Gemmata palustris: one gene and its partner. The main gene of each other region encodes a partner of the protein of the gene in region 2 in a complex. Links are inferred from orthologs where the notes say so. Each region holds a gene or a part of one and is shown on either strand. Other genes may lie near its edges.

Region 1 (3,432 bases), 2.1 Mb from region 2 along the record:
CGGAGTTGCCCGCAGTACCCGTGAGCCCGTCCGCGCCGGTGCTTCCTCCCGCTTCACCGAAGGCGCCCACCACCGAACCGCTGCTCCCGCCGCCCGCGGGGACGAAGCCGGCGAAGCCCACGCCCCCGCCCGCAGCGCCGCTCCCGGCTCAACCTTCGGTGCTCCAGCCGCCCGTGCAACCGGTCCCCAAGCCCGGTACCCCGACCGCGGGCGGAAACACTGCGATCGCGCAACCGGAACCGGTCGCGGTCGGTGGAAAGTACGTTGTGCTCAAGGACGACAAGCTGATCGAGGGCTCGGTGACGGTTCGCGGGGACGTCGTGATCGTGCGCCACGGGGCGCTCGATCGGGCGTTCACGAAGAGCCAGGTCCAGTTCGTCGGCGAGACGAAGGACGAGGTGTACCAGTTCATGCTCGCGAAGGTGCCCGCGGCGGACGCCGCGGCCCGACTCAAAGTCGCGCGGTGGTGCATGTTCAGCGGGATGCGCGAACAGGCCCTCGCCGAAGCCCGCGCGGTGCAGAAGTTCCAGCCGAACAACTCGGACGCGGCCGCTCTCACGGCGTCGCTGGAACGATCGCTCCAGCGGGACCCGCCGGAAGGCGCGCCGAAGATGACCGCCCCGCAAACGCCGACGCTCCCGGCCGAACTCAACAGCCGGCCGACTTTGCCGGCCACCGAACCCGAAGCGGACGTGACGCCCGAAGCCGCGAACCTGTTCGCCACACGGGTGCAGCCGTTCCTCGCGAACCAGTGCGTCGAGTGCCACGCGAACCCCGCCCACAAGGGGAAGTTCAAACTGGCACGGGTCGCGCCGGGCGAATCGGCGCAACAACCCACGCGGGCCAACCTCCGCGCGGTCGCGGGCCAGTTGCGCAAGGACGACCCGGGCGCAAGCCCGCTGCTCGTGAAGACGCTCACCGCGCACGGCGGTCAGAAGCAGCCGTCGGTCGCGTCGCGTCAGGCGGTCGCGTACTTCACGCTCGAAGCGTGGACCGCGCTGGCCATCGGAACGCCGGTCGCAGCCCCGACCTTCACCCCGCCGCCGCCGGTCGTGCCGGCGCCGGGGACTTCGACCGCTCCGGCACTTCCCCTGCCGAGCGCGGATCCCGTGCTCCCGCCCGCGCCGCCGAGTTCGGACGCGCTCCCGCGGACGCCGCCCGTCGTCCCGACACAGCCGATCGTCCCGACCCCGGGAGTCGAGCCGATCCTTCCGCCGGTTCCCACTCCGGCACCGACGTTCCCGCCGCCCCCAGCTTTTCCGGCTCCCACCGTGCCGGCGCCAGTGCCGACCCCCAGCGCACCGCTGATTCCGCCGATCCCGGCGGCCGATCCGCTAGTTCCGGTCGTTCCGGCTCCCGTAGTTCCCGCTCCGAAGCCGGCGGTTCCGCCGATTCCGCCCGCGAGCGCGGGTGCCCCGGCTCCGCTCCCGCCTCTCCCGGGCGCGCCGACGCAGCCGGTTCAGCCGGTGGGTGGAACGCAGTTCGGCTCGACGCTCCCGCCGAAGCCGCCGGTGAGTGGACCGGTCGGGGGGGATGAGTTCGATCCGGCCGGTTTCAACCAGGGAATGCCGCGGAAGTAGGCACGAAGCCGTCGGAAGTCGTCAGGTCGAAAGTCATAACGTCGAAGACACCCATTCTGGAAGTCTTCGACGTTATGACTTTCGACCTGACGACTTTACAACTCACAATTGCGCGAAGTTGCGGAGCATCTGCAACCCGATGCGCTGGCTCTTTTCCGGGTGGAACTGCGTAGCGAAGATGTTGTCCTTCCACACTGCGGCACAGAACGGCGTGGGGTAGTCGGCTTCCGCGGAAACAATGCCGCTCACGACCGGCGTCGGTTGCGCGAAGTACGAGTGAACGAAGTATACCGCGGGGTCGGCCGGCAGCCCCGCAAACAGTGGGCACCCCTGCCGTGCAAAGCGGAGCGTGTTCCAGCCCATGTGCGGCACTTTCAGGCCCGGCGCTGAGGGGAAACGCACCACGTCGCCGGGGAACACTCCCAAGCCCGTGTGCGTGCCGTCTTCGTGGCTGCGTGCGAAGAGCATCTGCATCCCGAGGCAGATGCCCAGGAAGGGCCGGCCCGTATCGATGTGCCGGCGCACGACGTCGTCGATACCGGTTTCGCGCACCCGCGCGATCGCGTCGCGGAACGCCCCGACGCCCGGCAGCACGATCTTCGCGGCACGCGCCAGGTGCTTCGGGTCGCTCGTGATAGTGGCGGAATGCCCGACCTGCTCGAACGCCTTCTGGACGCTCCGCAGGTTCGCCATGCCGTAATCCACGATCACCGTTTCGCTCACGTCAGCACCTCAAGGGTTATTTTGCCGCCACGGGTTGTTGTACTTCGGCCGGTCGGCGCAGCAGGAGCGCTGCGGCGAGCAGGCCCACGCCCATTACAGCAGCCAGGAACGTCAATGTAAACGCATCGAAGAACGCGGACTGCAACCGCGGACCGAGCCACGGCCACGCGAACCACGTCACCACGACCCCGATCGCCAGCCCCGGACCGAACGGCAGTTCGCGCGGGTTCTCGTTACTGGCCATCGAAGGCAGAGGGGCGGGCGTTCCCGGTGTTGCGGGGGCGTCATCGGGGCGGAGGACCGCTTCCAGCACTTTCAACACGAGCGCAGCGACCGCACCTACGAACAGCGACAGCACCGGGATCTGCCAGCCGAGGAACGCCCCGGCCATCATGAGCAGGTCGGCGTCCCCGAGGCCCAGGGCTTCGCGCCCGAAGCCGGTCTCGAACAGCCACTTCGTCACCCGGATCACGAGCGACCCGACCAGCGCGCCGATGACGCTGGTGAGCAAACCGAGTTTCCAACTCCCCGGCGGGGCGAACGCGAACGTCGGCCCCCAGAACGGCCACGGTTGCACGCCGGTGGGGATCTTGCCAATGTAGTCGGGGTGGTTCCAGAGCGTGATTTCGGGCGGGATCGCGTTCACGACGGCCGCCGCTTGCGGCCACGGCCAGGGCATCAGCGCGCCGCCGATCACGCCCACGACCATCGCCGTGTACGTGATCGGGGTCGGGATGATCCGGTGCTCCGCATCGACCGCGGCAGCGGCGATCAGCCCGCTGAGCAGGACCGCGTGGTACAGGAACAGTGCCCAACACTGGAGCGGCGGAACGGACCCGTTAATGCCGAGGTAGTCGTACTTGATGCCCGGAATGCCGTGCCAGTTGAACACGATTTCGGCGAGGAACAGCGCGAGGAACGCCACGCCCGTGCCGACCTCGACCCACAGGTAGCGCGCCGAGTACGGCGTACCGCACTTGCGGCACTTCCCCCGGAGCCGGAGGTACCCGAGAATCGGGACGTTATCGAACGAGCGAATCTTCGTGTAACAGACGAAGCAGCGCGACGACGGCCAAATGAGGCTCTTCTCGTAGGGCAGGCGCGCGACGACGACGTTGAGGAACGAGCC
Region 2 (3,612 bases):
CGTGCGCCACCCGCGGTGAAACATGTTTCTTCAACCCAGATCTTCCTGGGCGGAAGTACCGGAAGAAGCTACCCGCAGATCTCTACCTGAAGCGAAATCTGCTCGGGTTCCGAACCCGAGCAGGAGAAGTGATCTGCGCGCCGTGCGATGAGTACCAATTCCAGCACGGCTGGTAAGTGGGCAGACGCCACCAAACGAATGCGGTGGGCACCGAGGCTCCGCACCGCATTTTCCAACTAAGACCGGTCAGACCAGGCCGCTCGCCGCGACCTTGATACCCTTGAGGGCCATGCGGAGCTGCTCCGGGTTGGGCGAGAACTCGAGCGCGGTCGCCTTGTCGATGCGCCCGCCCAAACACAGGTCTTCGAGGTTCTTGTTGAAGTCCATCATGCCTTCGTTGTAAAACGCGCGGATCGCGTCCAGGAGTTTCGCGTCCTGCGCCTTCAGGATGATGTCGCGGATGCTCGGGTTCACGATCATGATCTCGTTCGTCGGCACTCGCTGCACGCCCGGGATGCACGACGGCACGAGCTTCTGCGCCACCACCGCCCGCAGGTTGAACACCAGCGACTGGCGCACCGCCCCGTGCTGACTCGGCGGGAACAGCCCCAGGATGCGGTCCACCGTGCTATAGGCGTTCGAGGCGTGGATCGTCCCGAACACGACGTGGCCGGTTTCGGCCGCGTGGACCGCCGCCTCGAACGTCTCCGAGTCGCGCATTTCACCCACGAGGATCACGTCCGGGTCTTCGCGGACCGCGTGCTTCAGTGCGGTGTGCCAGTCGCACACGTCCAGGAACACCTCGCGCTGGTTCACGATCGACATCTTGTCCGTGAACACGAACTCGATCGGGTCTTCGATCGTGAGGATGTGGAGCGCTTCCGTCCCGTTCATGTAGTCGAGCATCGACGCGATCGTGGTCGATTTGCCCGACCCGGTCACGCCCGCGAGCAGCACCATGCCCTGTTCGTAGTGACACAACTTTTCGATCGTGGCCGGCAGCCCGAGTTTCTCGAACGTCGGGATGCTCTGGTTCACGAGCCGCGCGACCATCGCGAACTTGCCCCGCTGCTTCAGCAGGTTCACGCGGTAGCGCGCCTCGTCGTTGCCGATTACGTGCGCGAAGTCCGCGCCGCCGGTGTCGTCGAGAACCTTTTTGTCCTTGTCCCGCAGGATCGGGTAGATGAGCTTTTCGAGCGTCTCCTGCGTGAGCACCGGCGTGTTCATCTTCTGAATCACGCCGCGGAGCCGCATCATCCCCGGGAGCCCGGCCTTCAGGTGCAGGTCGGACCCCTTGTGCAACATCACCGTGCGGAACAACTGGTTGATTTGCGGCTCGCCGGCAATCGTGGCCGCGACCTTCAAACCCGGTTCCGGCGAGTTGATCGGGATGGGAACGTAGGGCGCCGGAGGGGGCGGAGGTGAAGCTGGTGTCGCAGGAGGCATCGAAAGAAACTCCTTGATTCAGCAAATTCGAGAGGCATGAATTGGACGGCGCTCGCCGCCGGGCATTTCGCGCGATCAGGCGCGGGCGATCCGCACCGGTACGCCCCGCGCCGCGAGATACGCCTTGGTGTCGGGAATCGAGTGCTCGTTGTAGTGGAAGATGCTGGCCGCGAGCGCCGCGTCCGCCCCGGCCTCGAACGCGAGCCGCAGGTGCTCCGGGTGCCCGGCCCCGCCACTGGCCACCACCGGCACGTTGACGGCCCGGCTCACCGCTTCGAGCATCGGGAGATCGTAGCCGTTCTTCGTGCCGTCCGCGTCCATCGAGGTGAGCACGATCTCACCGGCACCGAGTTCGACCACCCGCTGCGCCCACGCGACCGCGTCCAGGCCGGTCGGCACGCGCCCGCCGTTGATGTGAACCTCGAAGAACGTTTCGCCGGACCCGTCGGGGCGCGGTCGGCGCTTGGGGTCGATGTTCACGACGGTCGCACAGGTGCCGAACTTGCGGCTCACCTCGGCGATGAGTTCGGGGGTCTTCACCGCGGCAGAGTTCAGGCTGACTTTCTCCGCGCCCGCCTGGATGAGCTGTGTCGCGTCCTCGATGGTCCGAATGCCGCCGCCGACGGTGAACGGCATGAAGATCTGTTCCGCGACCCGGCGCACCATGTCCAGCATGATCGCGCGCCCCTCATGGCTCGCCGAGATGTCGAGGAACACGAGTTCGTCCGCACCTTGCTCGTCGTACCGCCGGGCGACCTCAACCGGATCGCCCGCGTCGCGCAGGTCCACAAAATTGGTCCCCTTCACCACGCGCCCGCGATCCACGTCGAGGCAAGGAATGATCCGCTTTGTGAACATCGGGTCCGCGGTAAAGTCAAGAAAATGAACGGCGCTCACAGAGTTGATCGTACCGGCCGGGGTGGAACTGGTCAATCAGCGCCCGTGGCTTCAACGGCGTTCAGCGTTTTGCGCGCCGGTTTGTTGACCGGGCGCACCTTGGGCGACAATTGGGCGCCCACCTCCGGGAAACCAGCCCCCAGAAACGTGAGCAGCCCGGTCCTTCTGGAACCGAGCCGCTTGGAGAGGCGAAATCTTGGTGTTTCACGCCATCCGGTTCGCCGCAACCCACAGCATGTACGCGACCCGGTCGTTGAGCTTTTCGCGCTTCCGGCGGTGCAGGTACACGTCGCGGTATGCGTAGTACAGGCCCGCAATGGTAAGGCACGCAATGTTGCACGCGAGCAACTGGAACACGAGCATTCTCCACTTCGGCTGTAGGCGACTTGTTTGGGTGAGGACAGGCGGGCGAATGTCTGAGGACACCCGAACCGTAGATCACGTGTTGGGGCGGTCAACCGCGCGGAGTGGAAAATGGTGCGGGTTAATTTGCTTGTAGTGACGGCTTTTTCGGCAGTTTTATCGTACCCGCTGAATGCGGTAAAACCGGCACATGCGAAGTTGACAGGGCGCTTATTGCGCGCTGTTTGAAGCGGCGAGTTCCCCGCGCAGGCCGATGAGCCCCTCACTACCGAGGCGAATCAGCGTGCCGTCCACTTCGACCTCAAAGAGGTCGTCGAGTTCCTGATACGCGAGCACGCGGACCCGCGCACCAGGGGTCAACCCTTGCGTGCGCCAGTGCCGGAGCCGGTCGGGGTTGTCGTCCTGCGCTTCGCGCACAACGACCACATCCCCGGCGCGAAACTCCGACAGGCGCTTGAGATTTCGCGACTTCAGTTCGCCGGTGCGCGACGGGATCGGGTGCCCATGCGGGTCTTCGTGCGGTTCGCCCAGGTAGTCGGCGAGCGCCTGTTCGAGGCGCGGGGAAATGGCGTGCTCGAGCGCTTCGGCCTCTGCGTCCACCTCGCTCCAATCGAGCTTCAAGACTTGCGTGAGGAAGAGTTCCACCAGCCGGTGACGCCGGATCACGCGGAGCGCTTCGGAAAGGCCCTCGGGCGAGAGCTTCGCGCCCGTTCCCGACGTGTACTCGATCCACCCCGCGTCCGCGAGCCGTTTGAGCATTCCCGTGACCGAGGGCGCCTTAACGCCCAGTGCGGTCGCGATCTTGCCGGACGCGACGCCCTCGTCCGCGCCGCCCAGCCGGTGAATGGCCTTCAAATAGTCCTGAACGGCTTGCGTCGGCTGATCGGGCATGCCGAAACTCCGTGC

The links. The genes of interacting proteins can lie anywhere in the genome.
Region 1: the proteins of hisF (region 2) and hisH are in contact, whole or in part, in a crystal structure (PDB 6RU0), measured with the Thermotoga maritima proteins. The link is inferred for Gemmata palustris from one-to-one orthologs. Residues at the interface, in WP_004080486.1 of Thermotoga maritima: Met1, Leu2, Ala3, Arg5, Ser40, Glu41, Asp45, Glu46, Ala70, Glu71, Ile73, Asp74, Ile75, Pro76, Phe77, Asp98, Lys99, Ser122, Gln123, Glu161, Thr195, Leu196, Asn247, Arg249, Glu251; in WP_004080484.1 of Thermotoga maritima: Asn15, Arg18, Arg22, Arg117, Leu118, Pro119, His120, Met121, Gly122, Trp123, Asn124, Asn134, Gly135, Tyr136, Tyr138, Val140, Tyr158, Glu180, Lys181, Ser182, Ser183, Lys184, Ile185.

Annotation. Positions count from the first base shown.
Region 1 is NZ_JAGKQQ010000001.1:651,819-655,250, reverse strand. What follows is about bases 494-3,200. They hold hisH (imidazole glycerol phosphate synthase subunit HisH), read right to left. Parts: upstream 2,304-3,200; coding sequence 1,683-2,303; downstream 494-1,682. Other genes in these bases: J8F10_RS02610 (prepilin peptidase), read right to left, coding at 2,320-3,200; J8F10_RS02620 (hypothetical protein), read left to right, coding at 494-1,580. Outside these bases: more of J8F10_RS02620, read left to right, coding at 1-493; more of J8F10_RS02610, read right to left, coding at 3,201-3,432. UniProt on the Escherichia coli protein: IGPS catalyzes the conversion of PRFAR and glutamine to IGP, AICAR and glutamate. The HisH subunit catalyzes the hydrolysis of glutamine to glutamate and ammonia as part of the synthesis of IGP and AICAR.
Region 2 is NZ_JAGKQQ010000001.1:2,712,024-2,715,635, forward strand. The notes cover bases 414-3,300. They hold hisF (imidazole glycerol phosphate synthase subunit HisF), read right to left. Parts: upstream 2,305-3,300; coding sequence 1,522-2,304; downstream 414-1,521. Other genes in these bases: J8F10_RS11065 (type IV pilus twitching motility protein PilT), read right to left, coding at 414-1,446; J8F10_RS11075 (hypothetical protein), read right to left, coding at 2,548-2,706; J8F10_RS11080 (metal-dependent transcriptional regulator), read right to left, coding at 2,917-3,300. Also shown: more of J8F10_RS11065, read right to left, coding at 247-413; more of J8F10_RS11080, read right to left, coding at 3,301-3,597.